One region of the Pseudoalteromonas ulvae UL12 genome, then DNA from elsewhere that is predicted to be linked to it. Evidence: predicted binding sites of a transcription regulator. Region 1 holds the regulator's gene; the other holds the start of a gene.
The links. Region 1 encodes NrdR, which represses ribonucleotide reductase genes. Its sites were predicted from a motif close to AAACACNANATNTNGTGTTT; they were not measured.
Positions count from the first base shown of each region.

Region 2: nrdA (class 1a ribonucleoside-diphosphate reductase subunit alpha) is a predicted target of NrdR. The motif match lies at 3,821-3,840, and genes of this name have one in related genera.

Region 1 is NZ_AQHJ01000034.1:312,395-321,774, forward strand. It holds gene PULV_RS18065 (patatin-like phospholipase family protein) at 1-269, shown strand, start outside; gene glyA (serine hydroxymethyltransferase) at 468-1,724, shown strand; gene nrdR (transcriptional regulator NrdR) at 1,877-2,326, shown strand; gene ribD (bifunctional diaminohydroxyphosphoribosylaminopyrimidine deaminase/5-amino-6-(5-phosphoribosylamino)uracil reductase RibD) at 2,319-3,446, shown strand; gene PULV_RS18085 (riboflavin synthase) at 3,456-4,118, shown strand; gene ribBA (bifunctional 3,4-dihydroxy-2-butanone-4-phosphate synthase/GTP cyclohydrolase II) at 4,178-5,287, shown strand; gene ribH (6,7-dimethyl-8-ribityllumazine synthase) at 5,396-5,860, shown strand; gene nusB (transcription antitermination factor NusB) at 5,870-6,280, shown strand; gene thiL (thiamine-phosphate kinase) at 6,320-7,288, shown strand; gene PULV_RS18110 (phosphatidylglycerophosphatase A family protein) at 7,285-7,773, shown strand; gene PULV_RS18115 (ligand-binding sensor domain-containing diguanylate cyclase) at 7,794-9,380, shown strand, end outside.
Region 2 is NZ_AQHJ01000028.1:220,422-229,801, forward strand. It holds gene gyrA (DNA topoisomerase (ATP-hydrolyzing) subunit A) at 1-2,025, opposite strand, end outside; gene ubiG (bifunctional 2-polyprenyl-6-hydroxyphenol methylase/3-demethylubiquinol 3-O-methyltransferase UbiG) at 2,181-2,888, shown strand; gene PULV_RS11320 (HAD family hydrolase) at 2,888-3,538, shown strand; gene nrdA (class 1a ribonucleoside-diphosphate reductase subunit alpha) at 3,941-6,223, shown strand; gene nrdB (class Ia ribonucleoside-diphosphate reductase subunit beta) at 6,279-7,409, shown strand; gene yfaE (class I ribonucleotide reductase maintenance protein YfaE) at 7,409-7,672, shown strand; gene PULV_RS11340 (YaeQ family protein) at 7,669-8,205, opposite strand; gene PULV_RS11345 (TonB-dependent receptor) at 8,371-9,380, shown strand, end outside.

The DNA.
Region 1 (9,380 bases):
CGCATAAAGCCTTTGCTGCTGTCATTTATCAATATGATGTAGGGCGCGATATATTGAATCTCAGCAATTACCCCTTGTATTCGGGATTAAGTGTTGAGGCTGGCAATGTCTGGTCGCTTGCTGAGCAAATTGATTTAGATGACTTGTTGCTGTCCGGGAGTGTTTACTTAGGAACAGATACCGGCGCAGGGCCAATTGCGTTGGGTGTTGGGTTTGCAAAGGGGGGTGAAACAAGTGTGTTTATTTCACTTGGAAAAAATTGGTGGTGATAAAATTTATTTATGGTTTATTGTAAGTGTATATTTATTATTTATGTAAATGATTAAAAAATATCATTATTAAAGCACTGTGAAAAAATTTCAATTGCTGTTTAAATATGCTCACCTTGTCAATGTAGGCAAATACGCTATTTGCGCGTACAATATCGCCTTCTTTGATCCTTTATTACGTTGCAACTAGGAGAACCCATGTTAGAACGCAGCATGAACATCGCAGATTTTGATCCAGAGTTATTTGAAGCTATTAATAAAGAAACTGCTCGCCAAGAAGAGCATATTGAACTGATCGCTTCAGAAAACTACTGTAGCCCACGCGTTTTAGAGGCTCAAGGCTCTCAACTTACTAACAAATATGCAGAAGGTTACCCTGGTAAGCGTTACTATGGTGGTTGTGAGCATGTTGACGTTGTTGAGCAGTTAGCGATTGATCGCGCAAATGAGTTATTTGGTACTGATTACGCAAACGTTCAGCCGCATGCTGGTTCTCAAGCAAATGCTGCAGTATTCCAAGCATTGTTACAGCCACACGATACCGTATTGGGTATGAGCTTAGCCCATGGCGGTCACTTAACTCATGGTTCTCATGTTAACTTTTCAGGTAAAACATACAATGCGATTCAGTATGGTTTAAATGAAGAAACAGGCGAAATCGATTACGCACAAGTTGAAGCGTTAGCGCTTGAGCACAAACCAAAAATGATTATTGCTGGTTTTTCTGCGTATTCAGGGATCGTTGATTGGGCTAAATTCCGCGAAATCGCTGATAAAGTCGATGCATATTTGTTTGTTGATATGGCTCACGTTGCAGGTCTGATTGCTGCGGGTGTATACCCAAGCCCAGTGCCACACGCACATGTTGTTTCAACAACAACTCATAAAACGTTAGCCGGCCCTCGTGGTGGTTTGATTATCTCTGCGTGTGGTGATCAAGAGATTTATAAAAAATTAAATAGTGCAGTGTTCCCTGGTGGCCAAGGTGGTCCTTTATGTCACATTATTGCAGCTAAAGCCGTCGCATTTAAAGAAGCGTTACAACCAGAGTTTAAAACGTATCAAGCTCAAGTTGTTAAAAATGCACAAGCTATGGTTGAAGTGTTGCAAGAGCGTGGTTACAAAGTGGTATCAGGCAAAACAGATAACCACCTATTTTTGCTTGATTTGATCGATAAAGACATCACAGGTAAAGATGCAGATGCAGCGTTAGGTAATGCAAACATTACTGTTAACAAAAATTCAGTGCCAAATGATCCACGTTCGCCATTTGTAACATCTGGTTTGCGTATTGGTTCACCTGCTATTACTCGTCGTGGTTTTAAAGAAGCAGAATCAAAAGAGCTAGCTGGCTGGATTTGTGATGTTCTTGACAACATTGAAGATGCGTCAGTTCAGGCACAAGTGAAAGAAAAAGTACAAGCAATTTGTAAGAAGTTACCTGTTTACGCATAATTGTTTCTTGCAAAATTAATTTAGCTCACAAGCTAACTATTTTTTGCTATGATAAGGCCGCTTTTTAAAGCGGCTTTTTTTATGTCAACGCCATGAAAGCACTTCGGTTTAGGTCTTGTGTTTCAATCTGCTTATTTGAACGGGAATTCAGAATGTATTGTCCATTTTGTTCTGCAAAAGATACGAAAGTCATCGACTCGCGATTGGTGGGTGGTGGCCATCAGGTGCGTCGACGTCGTGAGTGCATTGATTGTCATGAGCGATTTACTACATTTGAAGGGGCTGAATTGGTGATGCCTCGTGTTATTAAGCAAGATGGCAGCCGCGAACCTTTTAACGAAGATAAGTTGCTTAATGGCTTACATCGCGCCCTTGAAAAACGCCCTGTTAGTACAGAGCAAGTTGAAGAAGTCGTTCATCAAATTAAATCTCAACTTAGGGCAACGGGTGAGCGAGAAATATCCAGCCACATTGTCGGTGAATGTATTATGGAAGCACTGAAAAAGCTCGATAAAGTAGCGTATGTCCGATTTGCATCTGTTTATCGTTCCTTCGAAGATATTAAAGAATTTGGCGAAGAAATCGCCCGCTTAGGTGAATAACGTGAGCCAATTCACAGCCCAAGATCATCATTATATGACGCTGGCGATTAATCTTGCCGCCAATGGAATGTACACCACAACACCAAACCCCAATGTTGGCTGCGTGTTAGTCAACAATGGTGAAATTGTCGGCCAGGGGTACCATAAAAAAGCAGGCGAAGGCCATGCCGAAGTCAATGCCCTTGCCGAAGCACAAGATAAAGCTCAAGGGGCGGTTGCGTATGTGACTTTAGAGCCTTGCTCCCATACGGGGCGCACAGGTCCGTGCGCTGTTGCATTAGTCGAGGCGGGTGTGTCCAAAGTCATTGCAGCGATGGTCGACCCTAACCCTGCAGTCAGCGGTAAAGGGCTCGCTATTTTAAATCAAGCGGGCATAGAAACGGCGTTTGGTTTGATGCAAACGCAAGCAGAAGCGCTGAACCGTGGTTTTTTAAAACGAATGCGTACAGGCATGCCTTTTATTCAGTGCAAATTAGCCGCTAGTTTAGATGGTAAAACGGCATTAAAAAATGGTGCCAGCAAGTGGATTACCGGACCGCAAGCTCGGGCGCAGGTGCAAGACTATCGAGCAAAAAGTTGTGCGATTCTAACCGGTGCCGACACGATACTCGTTGATAATGCAAAGATGAATGTGCGCTATGCTGAGTTGCTCGAACCGCCTTTCCCTGCTGAGCAGTTACGACAACCAATCCGCGTTGTGGTTGACTCAAAACACCGCTTAACGCCTGATTTGGCTTTTTTTCAAATCAACAGTCCAATTATCATTCTGACCACAGAGCTTGAAAATAACCATCATTGGCCGCATTACGTTCAGCATCTGGTTGTCAAAGAGTTAAATGGATTTGTTGACTTGACGGATGCGTGTCAGCAACTTGGGAAATTAGGGGTGAATCAGCTTTGGTTAGAAGCAGGCCATACTTTGGCTGGTAAATTTGCCGAATTAGCCTTGGTTGATGAGTTTATTTTTTATCTTGCACCAAAATTAATAGGTGCCAGTGGACAAAGCCTTTTACAGCTTCCCGTGTTAGAATCTATGGATCAGGTTTATGATTTGGCCATTGATGAAGTGAGCCTTATAGACTCAGATCTTAAAATTATTGCGTCTCCAAAAAGAGTATGAAAGAACTAAATGTTTACAGGAATTATTGAGGCCGTAGGCCAGTTAACCACTTTACAAAAAGTGGGAGGTGATCTCAGTGTGACTGTGACCAGTACTGAGCTTGATTTAAGCGACGTTAAACTCGGTGATAGCATCGCCACAAATGGGGTGTGCTTAACAGTCGTAAAACTTAAAAGTGATGGTTTTGTTGCTGATGTTTCTCATGAGACTTTAAGTTTAACTGGGTTTGCTGAGTACAAAGTAGGTCAGAAAGTGAATTTAGAAAAAGCCCTGACTCCTACATCTCGTTTAGGAGGACATTTAGTATCGGGGCACATTGATGGCATTGCAACGGTTGTCGCGATTGAACAAAATGCCCGTGCCACCGATTATTGGCTAAGTGCCCCTCATGGATTATTAAAATACATTCCGTACAAAGGTTCGGTGTGTATTGATGGGATTAGTTTAACAGTCAATGGGATTGAACAAGATCGCTTTAAGCTAACGATTGTGCCACATACAGCGCAACAAACGACTATTGTTGACTTTAGAGTTGGCAGTCAGGTGAATTTAGAAGTGGATCAACTTGCTCGTTATATGGAACGCCTGCTCAGTTCGGGTGCGAATGAGCAAACACAAACCAGTAATGTCTCAATGGACTTATTAGCTCAAGCGGGTTTTATAAAGTCTTAAACATATTTTAACCTTAAATAGCCTGCTATTTAGATGACAACAGCAAAAGCGAGTATGCAATGAAACTCAACAGCGCAGCAGAAATTATTGATGATATCCGTGCCGGTAAAATGGTTATCTTGATGGATGATGAAGATCGAGAAAATGAAGGCGATTTAATTATGGCTGCCGAGCACATCAGTGCCGAAGCAATCAATTTTATGGCGACATATGGACGTGGATTAATTTGTTTGACGTTGACACAAGAACGTTGTCAGCAGCTTGATTTACCTTTAATGGTACGTAACAACGGTGCACAGTTCTCGACTAACTTCACCATGTCTATTGAAGCTGCAAAAGGGGTCACAACCGGAATATCAGCTGCCGATCGTGCGCGAACTGTTCAAGCTGCTGTTGCCAAAGGTGCAGTCCCTGCAGATATCGTTCAGCCGGGTCATATTTTTCCAATTATGGCGCAGCCGGGGGGCGTTTTGACCCGTGCTGGGCACACTGAGGCGGGTTGTGATTTAGCGCGTTTAGCAGGTTGTGAACCATCGTCTGTGATTGTAGAGATTTTAAACCCTGATGGCACCATGGCACGACGCCCTGATTTAGAAATTGTCGCCAAAGAGCACGGTATTAAAATTGGTACTATCGCTGATTTAATTGAATACCGTAATTTGAATGAAGCGACCATTGAGCGAGTTGCAACCTGCAAACTCCCCACAGAGCATGGTGATTTTGATTTAGTTACTTATAAAGATACCATTGATGGTCAGCTTCATTATGCATTAGTTAAAGGCAGTGTGAATTCAGATGAAGCAACTTTAGTAAGGGTTCACTTACAAAGTACTTTTAACGATATTTTACTTTCTGATCGTGTTGCAGATCGCAGCTGGACACTCAGTCATGCAATGCAACGTGTTGCTCAAGAAAATGGCGTAGTGGTTATTTTAGGTAAGCAAGAAACGTCAGAAGAGCTTGAATCAATTGTGAAAGCATTTGAAGCACAAGATAAAGGCGAATCCACTCAGTTACGTAAATTCCAAGGGACATCACGCACTGTGGGTGTCGGTTCTCAGATTTTGGCGGATTTAGGTATTCATAAAATGCGTTTAATGAGTTTACCGAAAAAATACCATGCAATTTCAGGGTTTGGCTTAGAAGTGGTGGAATACGTCGAACCATAATTTACTAAAAAAGAGAGCTCATTATTAACGCTAATAAAGTTGAGCTTTCTATGTTATGATGCGCGCCGATTTTTGTGCATCAGATTAAAACCAGTTTAAGGGCTTCGGATGAAAATTATTGAAGGTAACATGAATGCAACTGGCAAAAAATTTGCCATTGTCATCTCTCGTTTTAATAGCTTTATTGGTAGTAGCTTACTAGAAGGCGCTGTAGATACGTTAAAACGTACTGGTGGTGTAAATGATGACGATATCACCGTTGTCTATGTACCCGGTGCAGTAGAATTACCCTTAGTTGCAAAGCGTGTTGCAGCTAAAAAAGAATATGATGCGATTATTGCGCTTGGCGTGGTAATTCGTGGTGGTACGCCGCACTTTGACCTTGTTGCTGGTGAATCAAACAAAGGGTTAGCTCAAGTATCACTTGAGTATGATATCCCAGTCGCTTTTGGTGTATTAACCACTGAAAGTATTGAACAAGCAATTGAACGAGCAGGCACCAAAATGGGTAACAAAGGCGGTGAAGCAGCCCTTGGTGCACTTGAAATGGTAAATGTTCTTGACCAAATTTAAGGATTTGATGTGAAACCTGCAGCAAGGCGTAAAGCCCGTATTTTAGCACTTCAAGCTATTTATTCATGGCAAGTAAGTGGTAACAATATTTCAAATATTGAACAGCAGATGCTACTTGAAAATGACATCACTAAAGTCGATGTTGAGTATTTTAAAGATTTAGCATGTGGTGTCGCTGTACAGCATAAAGTGCTAGACGAAATTCTAGCTCCTCATTTAGCTCGTCCTTATGAAGATATCGATTTTGTGGAAAAAGCTATTTTGCGCTTATCAGCGTATGAGTTGAAATTCCGCGAAGATGTTCCTTATAAAGTTGCTATTAATGAGGGAATTGAGTTAGCTAAGATGTTTGGTGCTGAAGATAGCCATAAGTTTGTTAATGGTGTCTTAGATAAAGCAGTAAAAGAGCTTAGAGCTTAATTAATTAGAGGGAGCCGGCTTAGCCCGGCTTTTTTGTGTATGCGTGAATTTGAATTAATAAGCCGATATTTCAAAGGCCGAGGCATCACTCGCAAAGATGTAAAGTTAGGAATTGGTGATGATGCGGCAGTGATGAATGTACCTGAAAACTGTCAATTAGTCGTCACTACAGATACGCTTGTTGAAGGTGTTCACTTTTTTAAAGATATGTCGCCAAGAGCACTTGGTCATCGAGCGCTTGCCGTTAATTTAAGTGATCTGGCTGCCATGGGCGCAGAACCTGCTTGGATTTCTTTGGCATTAACTTTGCCCCATGCCGATATCGATTGGCTGGAAGAGTTTACCGCTGGTATGCATGAAATCGCAGAGTACTTTAATGTACAAATTATCGGTGGCGATACGACTCAAGGCCCTCTTACAATCAGTATTTGTGCTAAAGGAACCGTGCCAAAAGATAAAGCGTTAACGCGTTCTGGCGCTAAAAATGGTGACTGGATCTATCTCTCTGGACCGTTAGGTGATGCAGGTCTTGCAATTGAAGCGCACAAAGGGCGTTTTGATGTGCGCCCTGAAAACCTTGCTAAACTCAAACAACGTTTTGAATATCCAAATCCACGGGTAGCTGCAGGTCAGGTGTTACGTAACCTGGCGTCCTCGTGTATTGATATCTCTGATGGTTTACTTGCTGATTTAAAGCATATTTTATCGATGTCTATGGTGGGGGCGACCATCAATGTGGACAAAATACCGGTATCGCAGGCGTTGGCAGAGTCACTAACAGAAGATGAGCGCTGGCCATTTTTACTCGCCTATGGTGATGACTATGAGCTGTTGTTTACTGTGCCAGAAGATAAAAAAGGCATGCTTGATTTGAGTTTACGTCAATATGGTGTTGAAGCTGTATGTATTGGTCAAATCAAAGGCACAGAAGGACAGATTGAATTACTCAATCAAGGTGAAAAATTTACTTTTGTTGGTCAAGGCTATCAACATTTCGCTGAGGAATAGTTTTGCAGCAAAAAATTGCATTTAACCTAAAAAAGCCGCATCAATTTTTGGCATTAGGTTTTGGTTTAGGGCTTGCTCCTAAAGCGCCCGGCACCTTTGGTACCTTAGCAGCCTTACCATTTATATTTGCCACGGCACAGGCTAGTTTAATGGTGCAAATAGCATTAGCTATTTTTATCAGCATAGTTGGCGTGTGGTTGTGCGCAAAAACCGCAAAGGATGTGCAAGTGCATGATCATCCTGCGATCGTGTGGGATGAAATAGCTGGTTTTTACATAACCATGATAGGCGCTGCGATTAGTTGGCAGTCATTACTCGTGGGTTTTGTGTTATTTAGATTTTTTGATATCTTAAAGCCTTGGCCTATCAAGTTACTTGATAAAAAGGTGAAAGGTGGTTTTGGTATTATGATTGATGATGTGCTTGCGGGGATTTTTTCATTAATTATTATTCAAGCCTTATTTAAAGTTGGTTACTTAATCTAAAAGAGTCAAACGTGCTTAGACTGCTCACTTTTATTTGCTTATGTATTTTTGCACACAGCGCTGTAGCAATTAATGATTATGTCGTTAAACAGTGGAGTACAAGTGACGGTCTAGCATCACAATCAGTAACGAGTATCGTTCAAGACAAACAAGGTTACATCTGGGTAGGCACTCAGTTTGGCTTAAGCCGATTTGATGGCATGAATTTTAGTAATTTCAGTACATCTAACTCGGACTTCCTGCAAAGCAACTCCATCACTAAGCTATTACTTGATCAACAAGGTTATCTGTGGATTGGCACTAAGCTTGGCTTGGTTCGTCTAAATCCAGATACCTTTGAATTCACCCAATATAATGTAAAAGGCGCGGTTCATGATTTATTAGCCGATGATGAAGGCCGGATCTGGATTGCGGCCAATGGCCTGTATTTTTATTTCAATGATGTGTTTATGCCTCTCAATCAATTGCTTGATAATAATCAAACTATGGGTTGGCCAAATACAAACACATCTCGTGGGCAGCATCGCATTAGCCGAATTATTGGCTCGGTGAGTAAAATGGCGCTGTCGCCAGATGGGATATGGTTAGTTAATGATCGAACCTTACTGCGACTTTCTTATCAGTTGAGCTCTAAATCGGCGATTAAACTAGAAGTGTCAGCCACAATTAGCCTCCCTGAAAGCTTAGCGCAAACTCCTGTCACTGACTTAAGCTGGCTTGAAGGTAATTTATTCTTAGCATCTGAAGCTGGGGCATTTAAGCTCGATGTGGAAGATGAACTCAGACCGATTAATTTACCGCTCGCGATTAATAAAGCCACTTATAAAATCATGAGCGATCCTGATGGCGCGCTGTGGGTCTCTACTGAAGGACGGCTGTTATACCGTGATACTTCGAGTGATTGGGAAGCTGTTGATGCCGCAGAGTTAGAGCAAACATGGTTCAGCGATATTATCCGTGACCGCCAAGATAATATTTGGCTTGGCAGCTCAAGCGATGGTTTATGGCAGGCTTATAAAGGTCAGGTCGAGCGTCATAGCACGTTTGCGGGTATCAAAGAACAAATAGAAGCCGTTACTCTCTCTGCTCGAGGCGAGCTTTGGGTCGCAAGTCGCTCTGGGGTTGGTTATTTTAATGATGATAATGAGTTTATCAATCAGATCCCTTATGAGAAGTTAGGAAACGCCAAAGTCAGTACCTTGCACTTTCAGGGAAATCGATTATTCATAGGTACCTCTAAAAATGGTGCATTTTATTGGCAAAATGGTCAATTGAACCGAGTGCCCGGTAGGGCGCTGCGTTTTAATGGTGTCAATGCCATTGAGCCGAGTCCATTTGGATTGTGGTTTGGTACCGAGCGAGGGTTATTTCGCCAAGGCTTTGATGGTGTCTTTAAATCATTTATTTATAATGCCAAGCTGGACAGTAAAAATATTACTTATTTGATTGATAAGGGTAGCGAAGTTTGGATTGGCACGACCAAAGGTGCATACCATTACAACGTAAATGGATTAAAGCAGTTAGGTCAATCATTAGCGCTTGAAGGGGCGAATGTCAGTAGTATTCTTGAAGCGCCGAATAATATTATGTTCATCGGCACGATCACT
Region 2 (9,380 bases), on a different contig from region 1:
GTTAACGGCAATAATACCACTTGAACGTTGGCGACTATAGGCTGTGAGTGGTGTTTTCTTAACCGTACCAAACGCTGTCGCCATAAAGATGTATTTGTTTTCTTCATATTCACGTACAGGCAAGATAGCCGTAATACGTTCATCTGCTTCAAGAGGCAATAAGTTAATGATTGGCTTACCACGTGCAGCACGACTGGCCAGCGGTAACTGATATACTTTCAGCCAGTACAAACGTCCCGACGTCGAGAAACATAAAATAGTATCGTGTGTATTAGCAACCAGTAAACGCTCGATGAAATCTTCATCTTTCATCTTTGTTGCTGACTTGCCTTTACCGCCACGTCGTTGCGCTTCATAATCACTTAAAGGCTGATATTTAACATAACCTTCGTGTGATAACGTCACTACTACATCTTCTTCATTGATCAAGTCTTCTAAGCTGATGTCATGTGCAGCGGCGGTGATTACCGTGCGTCGTTCATCACCGTATTGCTCTTTGGCTAATTCAAGCTCTTCGCGGATAACTTCGAGTAAGCGCTCCGGTGATGACAAAATATGAAGTAGTTCAGCAATAAGTTCGAGTAGCTCTTGGTATTCACCTAAGATTTTCTCGTGCTCTAAACCTGTTAAGCGGTGTAGACGAAGCTCTAAAATAGCTTGAGCTTGTTGCGCTGATAAATAATATTGGCCATCTCGAATACCCAGTTCAGCATCAAGCCACTCTGGACGAGCGACATTTTCTTCACCGGTACGCTCAAGCATTGCCTGCACGTTACCCATTTCCCACGCTCGAGAAATTAACGCTTCTTTGGCTTCAGCTGGCGTTGGCGAGCGACGGATCAATTCGATAATTGGGTCTATATTTGCCAGTGCAATTGCTAGCCCTTCAAGAATATGCGCGCGATCACGTGCTTTACGTAAATCAAATACGGTTCTGCGTGTCACCACTTCGCGGCGGTGAACCACAAACGCATGTAGCATTTCTTTCAGGTTTAAAAGTTTGGGTTGGCCATTATCCAACGCAACCATATTAATACCAAACACGGTTTGCATTGACGTTTGCGCATAAAGGTTATTTAAAACGACTTCGCCGACTTCACCACGTTTAATTTCAACGACAATACGCATCCCATCTTTATCAGATTCGTCACGTAGTGCACTGATCCCTTCGATTTTTTTGTCTTTTACCAGCTCAGCAATTTTTTCAATTAATCGCGCTTTATTAACTTGATAAGGGAGTTCATCAACGATGATGGTTTCTTTCCCTTTCTCATCGGTCTGAACTTCAGCATTGGCACGAATATAAACTTTACCACGACCTGTTTTATAGGCTTGTTCAATGCCTTTTTTACCACTAATAATCGCTGCAGTTGGAAAGTCTGGGCCTGGAATATACTCAAGTAACTCATCAATCGTAATCTCTGGGTTATTGATAAGCGCTAAACAGCCATTAATCACTTCATTCAAGTTATGCGGTGGGATATTGGTCGCCATACCAACAGCAATACCAGAGGAGCCATTCACTAATAGATTAGGAATTTTTGTTGGTAAAACTGCTGGGATTTTTTCAGTTCCGTCGTAGTTGTCTACATAATCTACCGTTTCTTTTTCAAGGTCGGCTAACAACTCATGAGATACGCGAGCCATTCGAATTTCGGTATAACGCATTGCAGCAGCGGAGTCGCCATCGACAGAACCAAAGTTACCTTGGCCATCTACTAGCATATAACGAAGCGAGAACGGCTGAGCCATACGAACGATGGTATCATAAACAGCAGAATCACCATGAGGGTGGTATTTACCGATTACATCACCGACGACACGGGCAGATTTTTTATAAGGTTTGTTCCAATCATTCTTGAGTTCATTCATCGCAAACAGTACGCGGCGATGAACAGGCTTTAAGCCATCACGAACATCAGGTAAGGCTCGACCAACAATTACGCTCATTGCATAATCGAGGTAAGAACTTTTGAGTTCGTCTTCAATATTAACTGGAAGGATTTCATTGGCGTGATCAGTCATGTTGATTTCACTTCCTTCAGTCGACTAAAAATTGTTAATCATTATTGTTGTCGGTACCATGCTACCACATAAATATAAATTTTACAGGGCGTAAACAGGTGTGTTTTTGTCTTTTCACCTTATATAATGCGCTCAGATTAACGAGGAACCTTTTTATGACCGAACATCAAAATGTAGATTTAAGCGAAATTGCCAAGTTTGAAGCTGTTGCACAACATTGGTGGGATCTCAATGGTGATTTTAAACCTTTGCACGATATCAACCCGCTTAGACTTGACTTTATCATGGACAAAACGAATGGTTTATTTGATTTAACAACGTTAGATGTCGGTTGTGGTGGTGGAATTTTAAGTGAAAGTATGGCAAGAATGGGCGCGAAGGTAACAGGCATCGATATGGGTTTAGAGCCATTAAATGTCGCCAAACTTCACGCTATCGAAGCCGGAGTAAAGCTCGATTATCAGCAAACGACGGCTGAAGAATTTGCCGCACAACACCCTGCTCGCTTTGATGTCGTCACCTGTATGGAAATGCTAGAACACGTTCCTGAGCCTGAATCTGTGATTGCTTCTGTAGCCAATTTGGTCAAACCTGGCGGCCATGTGTTTTTTTCTACTCTAAATAAAACCATAAAGTCTTACTTGTTTGCGATATTAGGTGCAGAGAAGATTTTAAAAATGGTGCCTGATGGAACTCACGATCACGATAAATTTATCAGACCTGCACAGCTTATTGCTTGGGCTGAAGCGTACGGCTTAAAAGTCAGAGCTAGCAATGGCCTCAGTTATAATCCATTATCTGGCCAATATATGCTGGGATCAGATGTAAGCGTCAATTATATCCTTCACTTCGAGAAGCTGTAATGGCCATTTCATCCATCTTATTCGATTTAGACGGTACCTTGCTAGATACTGCCGATGATTTAGGGGCTGCGCTGAATCACGTATTAGCAAAATACCAATTCAAGCCTTTGACAGCAGATGAATATAAACAGCACGCCTCTAACGGTAGTGTCGCTTTACTCAAAGCCGGCTTTGGTGAACATTGGGACACGTTACCTCAAGCCAATCTGAAAACTGAATTTCTTGATTATTACCAAAACAATATAGCGGTCTATACCCGTTATTACCCAAGTATTGAACGATTATTGCAAACGTTAAATGAACAAGGCATTCCATGGGGCATCGTCACAAATAAACCGACTTACCTCACCTTGCCTTTATTAACACACTTTGCGCTCCTTAAAGAATCTGTATCTGTGGTGTGTGGCGATACCCTTACGGTTGCTAAACCTTCAGCTGAACCCATTTTATTAGCTTGCGAACAAATAGGCATCATAGCGGATAAGTGTCTATACCTTGGTGATGCGCAACGTGATATCGAAGCGGGTCAAAATGCGGGTATGAAAACAGCCATAGCCTCTTGGGGATATATCCCAAAAAATCTCGATTTATCGACATGGAACGCTGATTTAGTATTCACCGATGCTCAACAACTAATCAACCATATATAGTGTTTTTTTGATATTTCCATCACTATATATAGTTTTTGAGGATGCAAAGTATTGATTCGAAAACATGGCACAGCATCAAAAATGATCAACTAAATAAAAAAAAATAAATATTTATAAATTAACGATCATTTGTTGATTTTTAATTATTTCTAATGAATCAAAAGGCAAAAGGTTAGTGTCAACTAACCTTTTAATTTTATCGCCAACTTATCCACAATCTTGCTGAGATCTGTCCCTTGCAAATAAAATCATACCACTCTATCTTGTGATCCTACATTGAGTTGCACCCATATATAGTGTTTAAAAGCTAAACAACTTTATGCGCTTAATAAGTACACAGGCCTACCGCCTAAAACTAAAACAATAAATTTCGCTAACACCCTAGGAAATGCAGGCATATATATGAACCAACAGCTATCTGTGAGCAAACGTGATGGAAGAAAGGAATCCCTCGATCTTGATAAAATCCATCGTGTCATTACATGGGCCGCAGAAGGACTTAATAACGTCTCGGTCTCACAAGTTGAATTAAAATCTCATATCCAGTTTTATGACGGTATCCGTACTGAAGACATTCATGAAACAATCATTAAAGCAGCTGCAGATCAAATTTCGAAAGAAACTCCTGATTATCAGTTTTTAGCCGCTCGTTTAGCCATTTTTCACCTTCGCAAGAAAGCCTATGGTCAATTTGAGCCTCCTAAGCTGTACTCTCATGTAGTTAAAATGGTTGAAGACAAACGGTATGATGCGCATTTGCTTGCTGATTATACTGAGTCAGAATTCGAAGAACTTGAAAACGTCTTAGATCATGATCGCGATTTAACCTTTAGTTATGCCGCTGTGAAGCAACTTGAAGGTAAATATTTAGTTCAAAACCGCGTGACGGGCGAAATATATGAAAGTGCACAGTTCTTATATATCTTAGTTGCGGCCAGTTTGTTTGCGAAGTATCCAAAATCAAATCGTTTGGATTATATCAAACGTTTTTATGATGCTGTTTCAACGTTCAAAATCTCATTACCAACACCAATTATGGCTGGCGTTCGTACACCGACACGTCAATTTAGCTCATGTGTATTAATTGAATGCGGTGATAGCTTAGATTCAATCAATGCAACGTCTTCTGCAATTGTAAAATACGTCAGTCAACGTGCTGGTATTGGTATCAATGCAGGTCGGATCCGTGCACTTGGTAGCCCTATACGTAATGGTGAAGCTTATCACACAGGCTGTATTCCTTTTTATAAGCATTTTCAAACAGCGGTCAAAAGTTGCTCACAAGGTGGCGTGCGAGGTGGTGCAGCCACCCTTTTCTACCCGCTTTGGCATCTAGAAGTTGAAAACCTTTTAGTGCTTAAAAACAACCGTGGTGTGGATGATAATCGTGTTCGCCACTTAGATTATGGTGTGCAGTTCAACAAATTGATGTACAGCCGTTTAATCAAAGACGAATATATTACTTTATTCAGCCCATCGGACGTACCAGGTCTTTATGATGCATTTTTTGAAGATCAAGCAGAGTTTGATCGTCTTTATGTTCAATACGAGCAAGATGAGAGCATTCGTAAAAAACGCATTAAAGCGATTGAATTGTTTTCTATGTTCGCTCAAGAACGTGCCAGCACGGGTCGTATATACCTTCAAAACGTTGATCACTGTAATACACATAGTCCGTTTGACTCAAAAGTCGCCCCTATTCGCCAATCAAATCTATGCCTTGAGATAGCTTTACCAACTAAGCCGCTTCAGCATGTCATGGATGAAGAAGGTGAAATCGCATTATGTACACTCTCTGCTTTTAATCTAGGCGCAATCGAAGACTTATCAGAACTCGAAGAGTTAGCGGAGTTAGCAGTACGTGCTTTAGATAACCTACTTGATTACCAAGATTACCCTGTGCCTGCAGCTAGAAATGCAACCATGAATCGCCGTACTTTAGGCATAGGTGTTATTAACTACGCGTATTATTTAGCGAAAAATGGTAAGAAATACTCAGATGGCAGCGCGAATGCGTTAACGCATCAAACCTTTGAAGCGATTCAGTATTATTTAATGAAAGCTTCGAATGAGTTAGCTAAAGAAAAAGGCGCGTGTCCTAAATTCCATGAGACGACTTACTCTCAAGGGATCATGCCAATTGATACATACAAAAAAGATCTCGATGCTGTGTGCGCTGAACCACTCAAGCTAGATTGGGATGGACTACGCGAAAGTATTCAAGCACATGGTATGCGTAATTCGACTTTATCTGCACTGATGCCTTCTGAGACATCATCACAGATTTCAAATGCTACTAATGGTATTGAACCGCCACGTGGTCATGTGAGTGTCAAAGCCAGTAAAGATGGGATCTTAAAACAAGTCGTACCTGAATATGACAGACTAAAAGATCAATATGAATTACTCTGGGACATACCTTCTAACGATGGCTACTTACAGTTAGTTGGGATCATGCAAAAATTTGTTGACCAAACAATTTCTGCGAACACTAACTATGATCCGGGTAAGTTTGAAGGTGGCAAGGTACCAATGAAATTGTTACTAAAAGACCTGCTCACCGCCTATAAGTATGGGGTTAAAACACTTTATTATCATAATACTCGTGATGGTGCGGCCGATGCGCAAAACGAGATCACACCAGATGCAGATGATGATTGTGCCGGTGGTGCGTGTAAAATTTAACTAATTTTCAGGGCAAGCTCTCTTGCCCTGTTTCTGTTTGTCTTTGAGAAAATTTATGTCTTATTCAACTTTCAGCCGTAATCATAACGATCAACTAAAAGAACCGATGTTTTTCGGTCAGTCAGTCAATGTGTCACGCTACGACCAGCAAAAACACCCTATTTTTGAAAAACTAATCGAAAAACAACTTTCCTTTTTCTGGCGTCCAGAAGAGGTCGATGTCAGTAAAGACCGACTTGATTTTCAAGGCTTACCAGAACATGAAAAGCACATATTTTTAAGTAACTTAAAATATCAGACTTTACTAGATAGTATCCAAGGGCGTTCGCCAAATATTGCCCTATTACCGATCGTTTCATTGCCAGAACTCGAAACATGGATTGAGACATGGTCATTTAGTGAAACTATCCACAGCCGATCTTACACACACATAATCCGCAATGTGACCAAACAACCTGAGCTTATCTTCGATGATATTGTTAATAATGACCGTATTATTGAACGCGCTGATGAAGTCACTCGCTACTATGATGATTTAATTGAGTTCACCTCAATTTATAATCTATACGGTGAAGGCAAACACACATTAAATGGTGAAACAGTTGTCATTAATTTATTTGAGTTAAAGAAAAAACTGTATCGTGCCATTATGTCAGTCAATATTCTTGAAGCGATCCGTTTTTACGTCAGTTTTGCGTGCTCGTTTGCATTTGCAGAGCGTGAATTAATGGAAGGAAATGCGAAGATTATTAAGCTGATTGCTCGTGATGAAGCACTACACCTTTCAGGCACGCAACATATACTCAATATCATGCAAGAAGGCAGTGATGACCCTGAAATGTCTATCATTGCAGCGCAATTACGTGAAGAATCAATTGAGATGTTTAAAACTGCCGCTGAACAAGAAAAAGAATGGGCTGAGTACCTGTTCAAAGACGGTTCAATGATAGGTTTAAATAAAGACATCTTGTGCCAATATGTTGAATACATCACGAACGTACGCATGTCGGCAATTGGTCTTCCTCAACAATACTCAATCACCAGCAATCCAATTCCTTGGATAAATTCATGGTTAGTATCAGACAATGTACAAGTTGCACCACAAGAAGCTGAAATTAGCTCTTATTTAGTTGGCCAAATTGATTCTCAAGTTGAGGCCTCTGATTTTGGTGACTTCGACTTGTAATGAAACAAGTTAAAATTAGTAATACCGATCAGACTCTAGAGTATGAGTCTGATCGATACACCCTGCTCGAATTCTTAGAAACACAAAAAATTCCTGTGCAATACCAATGTCGGGAAGGATATTGTGGTGCATGCCGTTGTAAATTAACGTGCGGTGAAGTCGAATATCAACAAGAGCCTCTGGCTTTTATCCGCAAAGGTGAAATCTTGTTGTGTTGTTCAAAACCACTCGATGATGTCGAGCTGACACTGCCATTTATTTAATAAACTATGTCGCAACCTTGGGGTAAAGACGTTTCGTAATAACCTAAATCATTGCTGATTGTGAGTTTATTATGTTCAATAATCACAGACCAATCGAGCCGTTTAGAAATCTCTATTTGTAACTGATTTAAAAACTTTATATCGATAGCGATAACTTTGATGGCTCGTTTACGTAAATAACTTTTCATATTATCAAGCCATTCAGACTCTTTAGGTGTAATCAGTACCACTTTTTTTGCTAATTGGCAGGCTTTATCTAACCTTTTTTGTGAAGGGAAACCCACCTCTATCCATAAAGTATAATCGCCAATCTCATCTTGCAATCCAAGATCGGGATGGATAGGTTGATCATTTGTTTTTGACCAAAACGCACTTTCAAGTGGAAGAAGACAATAACCGATTAACTTTAAGAGAAAATGTTCGATATCTTCTTTAGGTAATAATGAGATTGTCACATCTTTATGTTCATATCTATGGTGATTCATATCAGAGACATCTAAATGCGCTTTAAAAACGATTTGTTTATTAGCCATGATTATACCTCTCATCACTGACTCTTTTTACAGTATAGAACATGTAGCAATTATCGAGCCGTTTAAATCCAACCCTAGTTAAAATATGTTATACCATAACAATTGTTGCTTTCTATTTTTATGCGATGTTACAATATATCAACTGTCAAAAAATGAAGTAATCCAATGAAACATACCCTACTCTACGCCACAATTATCAGTGCTTTAGGTCTATCTCACGCGCAAGCTGCTCAAATCAACGGTCAAGTATTAAACGAAAATAAACAGCCGGTATCAGGTGCGAGCATTCATATTCATGGAAAAGACAAAGCTGTTTACAGTGATGAGAATGGTCACTTTACGCTTAATATTGATGCACAAGGGCAATTACATATCTCAAAAGATGATTATATTGACCAACGTATCGCTATAAATGAGACTCAAAACACGCTAGTCGTCGAATTATTAAAATCATCAATTGAAACGGTAACTGTCTATGCGTCTGGATTACACAAAACAAATATGGACATGGCCTCCCCTGTTACTGTTTTAAGTGGTGATACACTAAAAAACAGATCTCAAGCCACGCTAGGTGAAACATTAAAGGGTTTACCCGGTGTCAACTCAACGTATTTCGGCCCTGTTTCATCATCACCGATTATCCGTGGTTTAGATGGCCCGCGTGTAAAAGTATTACAAAATGGTTTGGATAGCAGCGATGCATCGCGCATTGGTGCCGATCATGCTACAACCAATGAATCACTCACCGCACAGCAGATAGAAGTCTTACGAGGTCCGGCCACACTGTTATATGGCTCAGGTGCGATAGGCGGTGTTGTCAATATTGTTGATCAACGGATCCCAACAGATCAACTTGATGAATTTCAGGGAGCTGGCGAAATTCGCTATGATACCGTCTCTGAAGGCAAAACGGCTACTATTAATCTTGCCACAGGCAAAAATGGTTTTAATGTAAATCTGAATGCCTTAAGACGCCAATCAGAAGACTATAAAATTCCTTCAATGCACGTAGACGAACATCATGACGACCATGAAGAAACGCAAGGCGGTGAACATGACTCACATGAAGAATCACACGAAATTGTTGATAAAATCGAAAATACATTCATCGATTCCACAATATTTGATTTTGGGGCAAGTTATGTTGCTGAGCATTTAACTGTCGGCGTCTCATA